One region of the Paenibacillus baimaensis genome, then DNA from elsewhere that is predicted to be linked to it. Evidence: riboswitches for the same ligand, from Rfam matches in the RefSeq annotation. Region 1 holds a riboswitch; each other region holds the start of a gene.
What was found. A riboswitch is a leader RNA that binds a small molecule or an ion and turns the genes downstream of it on or off. The one in region 1 is predicted to bind cobalamin.
Positions count from the first base shown of each region.

Region 2: it holds a riboswitch for cobalamin, as region 1 does, so the genes downstream of both, OB236_RS17020 (ABC transporter substrate-binding protein) here and OB236_RS29515 (ABC transporter substrate-binding protein) in region 1, are expected to answer to the same signal.
Region 3: it holds a riboswitch for cobalamin, as region 1 does, so the genes downstream of both, OB236_RS01705 (ABC transporter substrate-binding protein) here and OB236_RS29515 (ABC transporter substrate-binding protein) in region 1, are expected to answer to the same signal.
Region 4: it holds a riboswitch for cobalamin, as region 1 does, so the genes downstream of both, cobJ (precorrin-3B C(17)-methyltransferase) here and OB236_RS29515 (ABC transporter substrate-binding protein) in region 1, are expected to answer to the same signal.

Region 1 is NZ_JAOQIO010000103.1:26,648-30,436, reverse strand. It holds gene OB236_RS29520 (FecCD family ABC transporter permease) at 1-486, opposite strand, end outside; gene OB236_RS29515 (ABC transporter substrate-binding protein) at 487-1,530, opposite strand; cobalamin riboswitch at 1,686-1,841, opposite strand; gene OB236_RS29510 (hypothetical protein) at 1,845-2,375, opposite strand; gene OB236_RS29505 (DUF6081 family protein) at 2,581-3,309, opposite strand; gene OB236_RS29500 (prenyltransferase) at 3,337-3,789, opposite strand, start outside.
Region 2 is NZ_JAOQIO010000069.1:29,328-33,116, forward strand. It holds gene nikB (nickel ABC transporter permease) at 1-525, opposite strand, end outside; gene OB236_RS17020 (ABC transporter substrate-binding protein) at 522-2,105, opposite strand; cobalamin riboswitch at 2,296-2,492, opposite strand; gene OB236_RS17025 (aldo/keto reductase) at 2,809-3,759, shown strand; gene OB236_RS17030 (Gfo/Idh/MocA family protein) at 3,778-3,789, shown strand, end outside.
Region 3 is NZ_JAOQIO010000006.1:119,955-123,743, reverse strand. It holds gene OB236_RS01710 (AraC family transcriptional regulator) at 1-1,187, shown strand, start outside; cobalamin riboswitch at 1,305-1,500, shown strand; gene OB236_RS01705 (ABC transporter substrate-binding protein) at 1,678-3,279, shown strand; gene nikB (nickel ABC transporter permease) at 3,281-3,789, shown strand, end outside.
Region 4 is NZ_JAOQIO010000077.1:262,532-266,320, forward strand. It holds gene OB236_RS19045 (O-antigen ligase family protein) at 1-1,114, opposite strand, end outside; cobalamin riboswitch at 1,365-1,579, shown strand; gene cobJ (precorrin-3B C(17)-methyltransferase) at 1,754-3,673, shown strand.

The sequences.
Region 1 (3,789 bases):
TAAAATAACAGTTTCGATCTGCAGCTTCCCGTCCATACGGGCTAGCAGCAGTACCGTCAAGAGCGACGCCATGCCTGTGCCGAATGCTACGGCTGGTATCGTCCAAATGCCCAATAAAGAAAACTGAAGTCCGAATAAGATCAGGAAGGAAGCACCCACAGCGGCCCCCGAGGAAACACCTAACGTATATGGATCAGCCAGTGGGTTGCGCAGCACCCCTTGGAAAGCCGCACCAGCAACTCCAAGCGAAGCACCTACCAATACACCAAGCACCACCCTCGGAAACCGTACCCGCCAAACGATCTGCTCAGAGGAAGCTTCCCAATTCACCGATATATGGTCGCCTATCCATGGAAGCTGGTGAGCCACGATCCCCCAAACCTGCAGTAGAGGGAGCTGGACCGTCCCAATCGATAAGGATAGCGTAATGGCAAGAAGAAGGAGCAGCATGCCTGCCCCTCCCCAAATCAACAGCTTTTGCTTCATTTATTTCACCAATTCCGGGTATATGCCCTTGGCAATATCAACAAGACCTTGTGTGATCCGTGGCCCCGGACGACTGATCCAGTCTTTGTCGACACCCACGATCCGATTGTTTTTCACGGCATCGATTTTTTCCCAGCCGCTGCGTTCTTTAATAATTTGATCTAAAGTTTTTTTGGATTTGTCGTCGATCAAATTGCTCGGGTACAAAATAATCTGCGGATTGGCGGCGATCACCTTTTCTTCATTCAGCTGCGAATAGCCGGCCATTTCTCCATAAATATTGATACCCCCGGATAACGTAATCAGCTCGTCCATGAATTCGCCTTTACCAACTGTCCAGCCTGGTGAGAATTCAAGCAATACGCGTTTTTTCTGCTCCGGTTGCAGGTTCTTGACGGCATCCGTCACCTTTTGGCGATCTGCCTTCATCTCGGCAACCAGCTTCTCCGCCTGTTCCTGCTTATTGAAAATTTGACCGAACACCAGCGTATTATTCAACACATCGTCGACAGTTTTCGGATCTACCTTGAACACATTCAATTTCAGCGAACGCAGCTGCTCCACGGCTGGTATTTTCATCGACACGCCTGTAACAATCAGATCCGCATTCGATGCCAGCAGCGCTTCCTCATTAGGCTTGACGATGCTGCCCATCTTCGGCTTCTTCAAAGCCTCTGCCGGATAATCGCAAAAATCCGATACTCCATAAACCTGCTCACCCAAGCCGAGCGCGAACAGCGTCTCCGTCTCACTTGGAGAAATCGATACCAGTCTGGCAGGCGCTTTGTCAAAAATAAATTCCTTCCCTGTCGCGTCCTTCACTTTGAGCGGATAGACTGTCGCTTTAGCAGCTGGGGCTGCTGCTGTCTCCCCATTAGGCAAACCCTGGCCAGTACCCGTCTTCGGTGGTTCAACAAGCTCTCCCTTGCCTGGTGATACGCTTAAGTTCCCGCAGCCTGCTATGATCAGCAGCACAATCATACCAATCAGCACAACCAGCTTCGAACCGTAGCGCTGCATCTTGCTTATATTCCCTAGCTTCATCTTAAAGCTCCTTCCTCGCTTCCCCCAACAAAAGAAAAACCTCTCGCTTCTTTTCACAAAGAAACAAGAGGGGCATGCGCTAAATAAACGATTACACCAAGCTCGAAGAGCCTGCGATCATTCAAACGCGACGCTCCTTTTTCCTCGAAAGGGACAGTCTTTGCAGTGAACAGGCAGGTTTCCTGACTTGAGAGTTTGTAACCGATTGACGATTTCTCCTTTACAGTGGCGGGACCGCGCCGGATTTGCACCAGCTTCCCTTTTAACCCGATAAGCGACAGCTTACAGGCACCTGTTCAAACTTTATTAAGTTGTTATTTTTGGGCAATTACTTTTAAAACCTGCATGACCAAATCCTGCTTCTTCGCATTAGCCGGTACAAACGCAATCAGATCTTTACCATTGAGCTTTAAATCTGTCAACCACTTCGTTTGTTCCAGAGGTATACCATAGAGATGCTTCTCGACGCCTCCGGATTTTCCATCCACGGGGATCTCCATCACACCATCAGGGAAATCCTCGGCTTTGGCTACCGCATCCAGACTGACATAACCGCCCTGCTGACCGAGCGCCTTGAACTGCTCCTTAGGTACGACAATGATTCCGTTATCGCCAGCGGCAATTTCAACGATCAGCTTTTCCATGGAAAAAATAGGCGTTGTTTGTATTTTAACCGTTGGTGCTTGTCCAAGCTTTTCTACCAGACTAGCCTCCAGCTTATCGCCCACTTCACTTGGGATGCCACTGCTCGACATCATAAATATCGGCACATCCGCCTTCGGCCCCCCACAGCCTGTCAAAATCAGCAATAAAATCAACCCTAAACATGCAAATTTCGCCTTCATCTGTCTCTCCTCCCAGACCAACCAACCAGCCGTCCGTACTGAAATCTCACCTCACATCTTATCACAAAAGCCATCATTCCACAAAAACTAATGCGTATGACAAACACCCTCCAAGCCGTTCAGGCTCAAAGGGTTATCTCGAATCCAACCTCATACACAAACACATCATTACAATACTTCGGCAACTTCAGGAAAGCAGCAGCCTTTAATCCTGATACGTCACTTTAATTGGCGTCCACTCGGCAATAACCGTCTGGCCATGGACCGATACGCTGCCCTCAGGGGTCAAATCCTTTTCCGTCATAATTCCAAGCGCAACCGTGAATTGATTCAACTTGATTGGCACCTGCCGTTCTCGCCGAACTTCGACACCATTAACCGCAAAAATAACCTCGTCATTTCCACGATGATACGTAATTCGATACGTATTGAACTCTCGCGGCTGAAAATCCGTCTCTTCCTTGAAAATACAAAAGAATCTGGTTTTGTCCGACTCAGGAACCTCGACGCCAGGAAAAGGAAGAATTCCATAGACGCTAGCATAAGTATCATTTCCCACAAAAAAATCAAGCGCTGCGCCTGTAGTAAAATCCAGCAAATTCAGTGAAACAAAACCATCATACAAATCGTGGGCCGCTGTCCCCGTTGTTCTCGAACGGATTTGCAGCTCAAAGCTGACCTCGCCTGCTTCCGGCACCTGAACAGCATCCACTGAATAATACATATGCTTCGCATTGTCCAGGAACTGCACATGATCATGCTTGCGGCTGAGCGGTGCTCGTACATATAAAATTCCATTACGAACGATAACTACAGCGTTTGGCTCCCGATAATTCCAGAAGGAACCGTCCTGCAGCGGAAATCCGCCAATTTTCCAGACATCCTTGCCAGACAAAATGTTATGAAAATCTCCTAATATGTGCTCTCTGCTCATCCAAGCCGCCTCTTTCTCTGGTTGAATTTACTGAAAAATCCCATGTGCCAGCAGCGTCAGAATCATGATCGACCCACAGCGGACTGTAACACGTAGTGAAGCTCCCATCAAGGGCAGGTAAGCGACCGAAGGATTCTCTGACTTCAGCATACCATATACCTTGTATATAGGAATAACAGTAACCAAAGCAATCAATGAATAATAAGGCAGCACGTTGAAAATGACACACACCAATAACGAAAGGAATGCCAGAAATAGCAGGAAACGTGAAAACTGAATAGCTCTTTGTTCACCCCATACCACGACTAAAGTATGTTTACCCGCTTGTTTATCCGATTGCCAATGCAAAAAATGATGATTAAACAAAATCAATGTGGTTAACAGGCCGATCGGCAGCGATAATAGCAGTGCGCGATAATCAAGCTCCATCGTCTGAACAAAGTAGCTGCCCATAATCGGTAAAATCCCGAAGGACAACAA
Region 2 (3,789 bases), on a different contig from region 1:
AAGTGTGGGAAACCAACCGAGCAGATAGGAAAGGCAATAAACCAATACCAATCCGAGAAAAAAATTCGGAACGGATACGCCCATTAACGCGATAAAACGGGTGATATGGTCGGTAGGACGCCGATGAAATACGGCACCGGCTATCCCAGAAGGTAAAGCTATGACGAGCATGACTACCAATGCTGCGCCTGCCAGCTCCAAGGTTGCCGGAATCCGTACCCAAAGCTCTTCTGTAATGGGTGTACGGCTGCGAAAGGAGGTTCCCAGATTACCGGAAACGATCTCCTTCAGCCATGTCAAATATTGAACCGCAAAAGGCTGATCAAGCCCCAGCTGCTTGCGCAGGATAGCGGCATCGACATCCAGATCAGTCACGGTTGCCCCGGGATCAAACATCGTCAGCAAAATCATCTGCGCAGGGTCACCTGGAATAAAACGTAATAACGAAAATATGAGCAGAGTGACACCGAGAAGTACAGGAATGGTGACCGCTATACGAATGAGCAGATATTTGAAAATACTCATTTGCTGATGTACATTTCCGGTACAATCTTCGTTCTCAGGTTCTCATCTATGCCTTTCACCTTGTTGTTGTAGGCCGAGCCCCAGCTTGCCGAGTTATACATATATACGATTGCGGTTTCATCCAGTACGATCTTCTGAACTTGATTCGCCAGCTCATTTTGCTTGTTGGTATCAAATTCAGCTGACAGCTGATCGATCAGCTTGTCCACCTCAGGATTGCTGTATCCACCATAATTGCTGACAATGCCACTCCGGTAGTACGATTTCAATTGGCCTCCGATATCTCCGGTTACACTGCCGCAGGAGCAGTAGGTAGCCATCTCGAAATTGCCGTCAAGCATTAACTGATTCGAAGCTGTTGTTTCAACAGGTGCAATTTCAATATTAACGCCGACAGCCTTTAACTGGCTTTGCAAAGCTACAGCAGTTGGCTGAAAGAACGAGTAAGTCAGCAGCTTGAACTGCAGCTTTTGACCATCCTTGGTACGAACACCGTCTGCTCCGGCTTTCCAGCCTGCTTCTTCAAGCAGCTGCGCTGCCTTGGCACGGTCGGATTCCGGCCCTTTGTCCAGTGCATACGGAAGTCCCTTCGGGAAGTGGCCTGTCACGGGCTCCGCAAATCCACGGCTCACACCGTCAATGAGCTCTTTGCGATCCAAGGCCAGGCTTATAGCCAAGCGAACCTTGGGGTCTTGAAAAGCGGGAACCTTTTTAATGTTCAGCCATAAATTGCGCGTTGAGCCCGGAGGGTACAGCACATTGAATTTTTTATCCTTTTCATAGGCAATCCGTTGTTCAACCTCCACATTCATATCGGCGTCAGTATCTCCGCTTTTCATAGCGAGCAGGCGACCTTGACCATCGGAACCCAGCCTTGCCTCGACACGCTGAAGCTTCGGCTTCGTGCCCCAATATGTGGGAACGGCTTCGGCAATCAGCAGCTCGCCGGGAATAAATTGCGTGGGTTTCATAAATCCGGTTAAATCGGCTTCTTTATTAAACTTATCGCCAAGACGATCCGCCTCAGCCGCATTATGGATTGCAAATCCGGTAAGCTTGAAAATAAAAGCCGGGTCAGGCTTAGGTGTTTTGAACTGAATGTGCAATGCATCCTTGACGATGAACTCCACGCCGCCGATCTGTGAGGAAGCCCGCTTGTTCAGCTTCTGATGGCGTTCGAGCGCTGCTTTGACTGCTGCCGCATCCATCACTGCTCCGCTCCAAAACTTCACATTAGGCTGCAGCTCCATTTCCCAAAGGGTAGGCTCTACGTTTTTCCATGACTTGGCCAGCCATGGACGTAAGGTCGCATCATCATTGAGCATGACCAATGGCTCGGCAATCCCGTCCGACGTAATTCGTTGTGCATCTACATTAGTTGGATCCAACGAGCGGGGCATATTCAAGGTAACATATTTCAGCACCTGCTGATCGGCCATCGCGGAGCTTGTACCTGCTGCGGCATTGTTAGCACCTGTACCTGAACTAGCCGAGTTTGTAGCCGTGCTGCAAGCGGATAATGCGATGAGTAAAGTCAAAACGAATGTGAACCAACTAGTTTTCTTTAAATAAATCAACATCTTGTTTGTCTCCTCCTGTGTTCCTTCTCATAATTGTATTTCCTGTGCCACCTTGTTAAAGCCGGAACATCGTATACAATGCAAAAAAGACATCGTTACCCTATAACAAGAAAAAGGTAAAGATGCCCATAGTTTTATTGTATGAAACTTTTGGCCGTCCTTAACACCTCCCTATCCTTCGTAGGTAAAAGCAGTGTTGTCAGAACTGGCAGGTCTCCTGGCTTCGGGATCATGATCATCAACGGCCTTCCCAATCTTAACCTTGCTAAGATCAGTGGCATTATCGTTGAGGACTTCTCCGTTACAGTGGCGGGACCGCGTCGGCATTGCACCGAACTTCCCTTTTAAGCTTCAGCTTGCTGAAGCACCTGTTCCCACAAATATTCAATTATCAACCTTGATCATAAACAATATTAATATCTTATGCAATACAAATATCGAGTAAGTGAAATAAAAATTGCAGCTGTCATTATCGTTATGGTTTTGGAATTATCGGTTTGTACAACCATTAATAGTGCATACAAGCAGCTCCATTTAAATCGGATAGCGAAGTCTAAAAATTCGGACAAACGATGACAAACTTGTATTGACAACTTGCCGGGTAAGAGTATAAAATTTAAATAATATGGTCAGACCATAATACTGTTGTTGAAATCCAAACTATATCCAAGGGTGGAAGAAGATACAAGACAGGAGGAAAACGATGATCGGCACGGCTGTACCGTATATCGAACGCAATGGACTGAAATTATCACGATATATGCTGGGTACTGCACAATTGGGACTGGGCAGCTATGGAATTAACAATCGCCTCGGTACTGTGGATGGGAGCGCCTTACTTGAATATTGCGAGCATACAGGTATTAATTGTTATGACACAGCTCATGAGTATGGAGATGCAGAACTGAAGCTGGGTCGCTTTTTCATAGGTAAACAACCGCCGTTTATAGCATCAAAGCTGAAGGTTGATCTTCATCACACCTCCGAGCTGGAGCTGGAGCGTCAGATGGTGCAGACGACCGAACGAATTATTTGCCGTCTGAAGGTCGATTCTTTGTCTGCATTAATGATTCATGATCCTGTTATGCTGCAAGTATACGGAGACAAGGTGAACCGTATACTACACAAGCTGCAGAAGGAGGGTTTCATTCAAAGAGCCGGCATATCGTTTGGAGCCGATCCTGTCGAGCAGTATGCCTACAGCGCCGGATTGGTGCAGGATGATATATTTGACATGGTGCAGCTTCCTCTTAACTTGTTTGACAGACGAATGGTTCATTGCGGCGCGCTCGATGATTTTACCAGCAGGGGGAAATGGATAGTCGTTCGAAGTGTGTTTTTGCAGGGTCTGTTTTTTCTGGAGAAGGATGCGCTGCCAGAGGCCATTCAAGCTGATGGGAGCATTCTGCTTGAGACTCTTCACAGGCTGGCACTGGAGGAAGGCATATCCGTCGCAGAGCTTGCTATGAGCTATGTTCGCGATTTGGAGAATGTTCATTGTCTGGTTATCGGTGCGGAAACTCCTGAGCAAATCCAGCATAACCTGGAGCTTTTGAACCGTCCCGCTCTTTCCGAACGGACACGAGAGCGTGTTGAGCAAGCTTTTGCTGATATTCCTCGCCAATTTGTTGATCCAACGCAATGGAATAAATAGAAGAAAGGAAGCGTTTACATGAAAAATGTT
Region 3 (3,789 bases), on a different contig from region 1:
ATCTGTTGAAGGGCAACGTGAAATCGAAGGCAGATATCGCAGAGCTATTGGATACAGCAGGCATGAAGCTGGGAGATGATCATTTTGCCGTGCTGTTGTTCATCATTGATGATTATCGGCGGTTCGAGGAAACGAATACGACTATTATTCAAAATCTGCTCAAATACAGCATTATTAATGTAGCGGAAGAGATTTCGCTTGAAGCCGGATACGGGTATGGAATCGATATGACAGAAAATAACGGTGTCGTGGTGCTGGTCGGAATGGAGCAGATGGTTGATCCCTTGCACATGATAACGGAGGTAGCAGAGAAAACGAGACAATTTTTCGAGCAGAGCTTTCCTTTTACGGTGACGGTAGGGGTCAGTGATATTTTTGAGGATGCGCTTGCTATTCCTAAATATTTCAGGCAATCGTATGAATCGGCCCAATACCGGTTTATGAAGGGACACAATTGTGTGATTCAATACCAGGACCTTCCTTCCCCAACTTCGTTGTCTCAGCCTATGCATGAATTTGAGGAACAGCTTGTTAAAGCACTAAAGCAGGGGAGTAAAGAAGGGGCCATCCGTGCCATTCATGACGAGATGATTGAAATTCGCAGGTATGATCTTGCGGTTTCTTTTGTGCAAAGCATCTGTTTTCGCTTATTCGATGGGGTAGTCAAGCAGCTGGAGGAGATCAACCTGCCGCTTAATCACGAAGGGGAGAGGGAAAAGGTTGCACTGCGTGCCTTTGAATTTGAGACGTTGGATGAGTTTGAGCGAGCCTTTGTGAGGTTTTGCGGTCGGCTGGCCGATGACATTTCTATGAAAAAGGAAAGCAAAAACTTTGAGCTGCGCGACAAGCTGTCTACGTACATTCATGATAATTACATGGACGGTACGCTCAGTCTGAGTAAAATCGCAGAGCAGTTCTCGCTATCGCCCTCCTATTTGTCCCGTTATTTCAAGAATCAGATGGGGATTGGCATCAGTGAATATGTAGACGAGCTTCGAATGGAAAAGGCGAAGGAACTATTGCAAACGAACAACTGGACGGTAAAAGAGGTGACAGAGCAGGTTGGTTACGCTGATCAGACTTATTTTATCCGTAAGTTTAAGAAAAGGGAGGGGATTACGCCTCAGCAATACAAGCTTTTGTCAACAACCGGGGAGCCAGCCGGCAGCAACTCCGATCCCACATGATTATGGTAAGAGTCAGGTCGGCTTCGTATATAGCTGGCCTATTTGCTGTTTCTTAAATACTTGTACACCTTCCATTGATTAATAGAGAATAGTAGTGTATATTCTTAATAGTAACAATTACATATTATGTGAATAGGTGCTCTGTATCGCAATCTCGCTCAGAGCTTAATAGGGAAGTTCGGTGAAAAACCGATGCGGTCCCGCCACTGTAACAGAGGAGTCAAAGCGTAAATGCCACTGATCGCAAGATCGGGAAGGTGCTTGTCGACTATGAATCTGGAGCCAGGAGACCTGCCTATTCGACAGACACTGCTTAACCTACGGAAGATAGGAAGGTGTTAAAGACAGCCATCGTTAGCAATAGCCTATACGATCACGGGCATCGTTTACCTTTGTACGGCAGAGGTGAACGATGTCTTTTTTGTATCTGTATCTGTATCTGTATGTAATGAAAATAGGTAACTACTAAATGAGAGAAGGTTTAAGAAACATGATAAGCAAGTTGTACCAGCAAACACGACAATATGCAAAGATAGGACTGTTAAGCGCCGGCATGGCAATCGCTTTATGGGGCTGCAGCAGTCCGAGCCCGCAAACGGCGGAGCAGCCACCGGCAGCACCCAGCCAAGTACAGCCAACTGAGGTCGTATTGGCGGCTCCACGCGACCTGGCTCCGGGTCCACAGGATGCTTATTACACGAGCACAATTCTCTATGTATGGGAACCGCTGATTACAGCAGGCGAAGACGGTAAGCCTGCGCCTAAGCTCGCTGCTTCCTGGAAAATGTCGGAGGACGGCAAAGAGTGGACGTTCCAGCTTCGCCCTAATGTAACTTTTCATGATGGAGAAAAGCTGAATGCCGATGCAGTTATCGCCAATTTTAACCGTTATAAGCTTGCCAGTCCCAAAAGCTCACCCTTTTATACACTGGACATTAAAAGCTCGTACCCCGGTTTAAAAGAGGTAACCAAGGTTGACGACATGTCGTTTAAGCTGAGCTTCGAGACGCCGCAGCCAACCCTGTTGTATTCGATGGTTAACTTCTCCAGTCCGATCTACAGTCCCAAAAATTTTAACGAAAAAGGTGATTTTAACGGATTGCCGCAAGGGACAGGACCTTTCAAGCTGATCAAGCACGAGAAGGATCAATATGCGCTGCTGGAAGCTTATGATGGATATTATGGCGATAAAGCCAAAACGAAGACGATTCGCGTCCGTGTTATTCCCGACCCGGATACAAGATTGTCGGCTCTAAAATCAGGTGAAATTATGGGTGTTATGGATTTGGGTGCAATTCCTCCTGCCTTGGCCAAGGAGCTGTTGAAGGACAAGCAGTTTGAGGTTTCAGTAGCGAAATCGACGATTTCCCACTACCTGCACCCGAACGGCAAAAAGCCGCCTTTTGACAATCCAAAGCTGCGGCAAGCGATTTCGCTGGCGATTGATCGCCAACAATTGGTGAAGGAGCTTTATTTGGGCTACCCTACCGCTACGGTTAATTTCCTGAATGTAACGTCTCCTTTCTATAAGGATTTTAAAGTGGACTATAATTTGGCGGAAGCCAATAAATTAGCTGCTGAAGCGCTTGGCGGCAAACGTGAAAAGGTCGATTTGATCGTACCGACCTATGGGCTGGACCGTTATCCTTATAAAGCGCAGGCCGAGCTGCTGCAGGCGGTATTCAAGGAGCTTTCCCTTGATGTGGACATCCGTATTCTGGATGGCGCTGCATTCAAGGAAGCACAGAGTAAGGGCGAATATAATCTGGCTTTGGCCACACAAGGACTTCCCAACGGAGATCCGTTCACACTGTTCACCAATTATTTGGGCAGTACAGGTTCAAGCAACAAGAGCTATAGTCTGGGCTACAAAAATGACCGTGTGGATCAATTGCTTAAAGAGGCTAAGGATGCGCTTGGCATGGATGAGAGAGCCAAGATTTATAATGAGCTGCAAGCTTTGGCGGTACAGGACTTGCCAACAATTCCGCTGTTCAATGATGCCAGCCTGATTGCTTACAACAAGAAGATTAAAGGCTATCAAGCGACGATTTATGGCACTACTCTGCCGCAATTGGAATGGGCTAAGTAGCATGCTATATGTGTTCCGCCGAATAACGGCCGCTATTCCTGTGCTGATCGGTATATCGCTGATTGCTTTTATGCTGAATCTGGTCTCTCCCGGCGATCCTGCTGTAGAGGCGCTGAGCTTAAGCGGAATTAAAGAGCCTACCGAGCAGGAGGTTGCAGTGAAGCGGGAGGAGCTTGGGTTGAACGACCCGATCCCCGTTCAATATGGACGATGGCTTAACAGAGCTGTACAAGGCGATCTGGGCACCTCCTACATGACGAAGGATTCGGTAAGCGGTGAGATTATTCGCCGTCTGCCTGTCACACTTTCTGTAGCTCTGCTTGCTGTTGTGTTGGCGGTCGGTACAGGGATTCCGGCAGGCATGCTGATGGCCTTAAAGAAAAACGGCTGGATTGACCATGCTGGACGTGCCGCTGCCATGCTGCTGGTATCGATTCCCGGCTTTTGGATGGCCATCCTGCTGATTACGTTATTTTCGGAAAAGCTCCATCTGCTGCCGACCAGTGGATA
Region 4 (3,789 bases), on a different contig from region 1:
ATGAAGCCCTGAACGTACGCCACAGGGAGGCTAGCATGAGGGCCAGACCAATAATTCCCGTCTGAATCGCAGCTCCCAAATAAATGTTGTGGGCTCCGTATGGTGGATATTCTTGATACTTGTGATAAGTACCTGACCCCGTGCCGATAATCAGATGGTCCGCGAATACACCAATAGCGTGTTCCCAAATCATCGTTCTGCCGGACCCTCCGCTGTCTACTGCCTGCTCAGAACGGGCTGTAATAATATGTTCAAGCTCAGGGATGGAAGTAACCCCAAACAACACAATTCCGCTGACCAGAATGACGGCGACTGCCTTTTTCCAGTTAAAATTAGCGAGCAGCATAAACAGTAGAGCGGCAGCTAATCCCATCCAGGCGCTGCGCGTACCAGAGAGAATGACGGCTGTGATTTGAATCAGGGCAATCGGAATTAACCCAACCCTGAGTAAAATTGATTTGCTGTGCAATACACAGTGGATAAGGTACAGCAGGCCGGGAATAATCATGGCGGCAAAATGGGCAACGCTTTGTTCCTCGAAGGCGCCGGTACGTGTACCCTCTGTCAGATCAGCGCCTTGCATGAAATTCACGATGCTATATAATGAAGTAATTGTTGTGGCAATACTGTAAAAGGCTAATAGAATGGGGATCCGTTTCGGGTTTTGATGTAGTAAATTGACCATCAACACCAACATAAAGAACAATTGCACATAAGTTGCAACGCTGAACCATACTGCGGCGAAGAAAGCATCAGGCGTCCAGAGGATGCTGGCTATGTTCCATACCAACCATACCCACCAAACGGCCGGTATGAGATTAAACTTGATTTGGCGGAAATGGGTAATCAGATATACAGCTGCAAAAAGAAGGCCGAACCCCTTGGTCAAAGTATTAAAAATCCCCCCCACCCTAAGAATATCCTCGAAAGGAATTGCCACCGAGTAAGCCACAAGAGGAATAAAAGGATATCGAAGAGAGAGGAACAACCCGTAAGTTAATGCTATCGCAATCAATATAATGAGCAAGGAATCCGTCATAATACCGGCTGCCAGAATCCCAATACAAAGCAACGATAACATCACGTACAGCAGTCCTGTTCGCTGTAATACCAATATTGCCACGCCCTATCATAATTAGTATAAAAGTGGAATTTGCTTAATATCCTACTTAATAAGTATTCAAAAATTTTCATACTCACATCTTTGACACGTTTTGTAACAAGTATCTATAAATGAATAATACGATACGTTTTGTATCAAGTCAATAGCCAGCTTTTATTTATTTGTTGAAATTCAGCCACTATCCATTAATGATATCATTAGACAAAGCTTCCTTACGGGTGATATGATGAAACTAGACAATTGTATACGTGATAGAATAGGTGCGAGTGCTGAGAAATCTCATTCGCTTAAAAGGGAAGCCGGTTAAAATCCGGCACGGACCCGCCACTGTAGAGAACGCTAATCGAGATTGGCAAATGCCTGAAAGATGGATCCACTGAAGCAGTATTAGTGCTTTGGGAAGGAATCGGGCACGATGTTCTGAGTCAGGAAACCTGCCTGTTTAAACAACACTGTTAACCTACGTGGATTTAGGCAAGTGTTAGAGACTGGCTTACTTACAGAGGTAAAGGGCAGAGAGCCTATTGTCGATACCCTGTATGTATGTGATGCAACAGCATTTCTAACACATTGGAAGTGCTTTTTTTGTTGTCATTTTATCGATGTGGATAGGGAAAGGATGTGCAGCTTGTGGCAGGGAAATTGCTGATTGTCGGTTTTGGACCCGGCAGCTTTGAACATATAACGAAACGGGCTCGTGAAGCGCTCCAGGAGAGCGATGTAATCATCGGTTACAACACCTACGTAGACTTAATCAGCGGTTTGCTGAGCGATCAGCAAATTGTAAGAACGGGTATGACTGAGGAAGTAAGCCGTGCTCAAGAGGCGGTGCGGCAGGCGGAAGCAGGGAAAAAGGTTGCGGTCATTTCGAGCGGTGACGCTGGTGTATACGGAATGGCGGGTCTGGTGTACGAAGTACTGATGGAAAAGGGTTGGCACCCGGAGGGCGGCGTGGAGGTTGAGATTATTCCCGGTATTTCGGCGATTAACTCATCGGCATCACTGCTGGGCGCTCCGATTATGCATGATTCCTGCACGATCAGTCTTAGCGACCATTTGACGCCTTGGGAACTGATTGAGCGGCGTGTTGAAGCGGCTGGACAGGCGGACTTCGTAATCGCCTTGTACAATCCGCGAAGCGGCAGACGTACTCGGCAAATTGTGGAGACACAGCGGATTCTGCTGAAGTATCGTTCACCGGAAACACCAGTCGGTATTGTGAAAAGCGCGTATCGGGATCGTCAGCATATCGTACTGACGAATCTGCGGGATATGCTGGATCACGATATTGGCATGTTGACTACGGTCATTATCGGCAATTCGTCGACAATGGTCTATGACGGATTGATGATTACGCCTCGTGGCTACCAACGCAAGTACACGCTTGGTGCCGACGTGCAGCCACTGCGGCCGCATCAGAGGCTGCGGCAGGAAGCAGAGCCTTGGGCGCTGGAGCAGCTGCCAGAGGAAGCAAATGATGAGTACGATGATGAGGAATGGGAATCCGAAGAAGAAGGAGACTCCCTGATTGAGGATATAGACGATGAGGAATGGGATGACGAGGAGGATGAGCGCATCCCGAACGTTGGGTCGACGTCAGCAGCAATCCGCCAGCCAGGTACCCTGTTAACGAGCTCCGCATCGCCAGGCCCGGGAACAACAGGTACACCGAAGCTGGCAGGTGTGTCCACTGCTGTTGAGCCGAGTGCTGTAGCAGTAGCAGAACGCCACGTCAGTTCAGATCCACTGCTGCTGGCCATGGAGGCTCTGCAGCTTGTGGATCGAAGGAATGGAGTGGGAGTAACCAACACGTTGGCGGCTCCATCTGCGGTGACTGCATCAACAGATGAACCAGCACGATCTGCAGCACCTGCTGCGGTCACCGCAGGTTTGTTCAGGCAGCAGTCGATCTTTGAGCTGGCCGTCAGCCCAGGCGTGGCCAACAAGCAGTTCACGGCGAAGCAGATGCTGACTTTGGCAGCCGTTGTCGGCGACAAGGGATCGATGGAATATACACCACATCATCAACTGATCTTGCGTGTGCCTACAGACAATCCGGCAGAGATTACGGATAAGCTTAGGATGGAAGGCTTTTTGCTGGCTCCGATTGGCGATGTCGCACAGGTAAAGGCTTGCGATTTTTGCAATGGAGAGAAGGGTGAGTCTATTCCTTATGCAGAGGAACTGCAGGCGAAGCTCGGTGGGCTGGGCGTTCCCAAAGAAATGCGAATCGGCTTCAATGGCTGCGGAATGGCCTGCTATGGTGCCGTCAACGAGGACATCGGAATCGTCTACCGCAGGGAGAAGTTCGACTTGTTCCTGGGCGGTAAAACCGTAGGCCGTAATGTTCACCCGGCTCAGCCGGTTGCTGAAGGGATCAAGCCGGAGGATTTGGTCTCCACGATTGAAAATATTATGCATCGATACGTAACCGAAGGTCACCCGAATGAAAGATTCCATAAGTTTTTTAAAAGAGTCAAGGAGCTTGAAGGCTACCGTCATCAAGATTTGCCTGTCTTTACTATAGAAAATGCAATTTGCGGAGATTAGGACTAATACGAATAAGATGCTTGTAACGGTGTAAAACATCGTAAGGAGAAGCTATTTTATCCGATTTATTCGTTTTGTTCAGTTGTAACGATGTTTTATAGCGTACCCGTTACTTA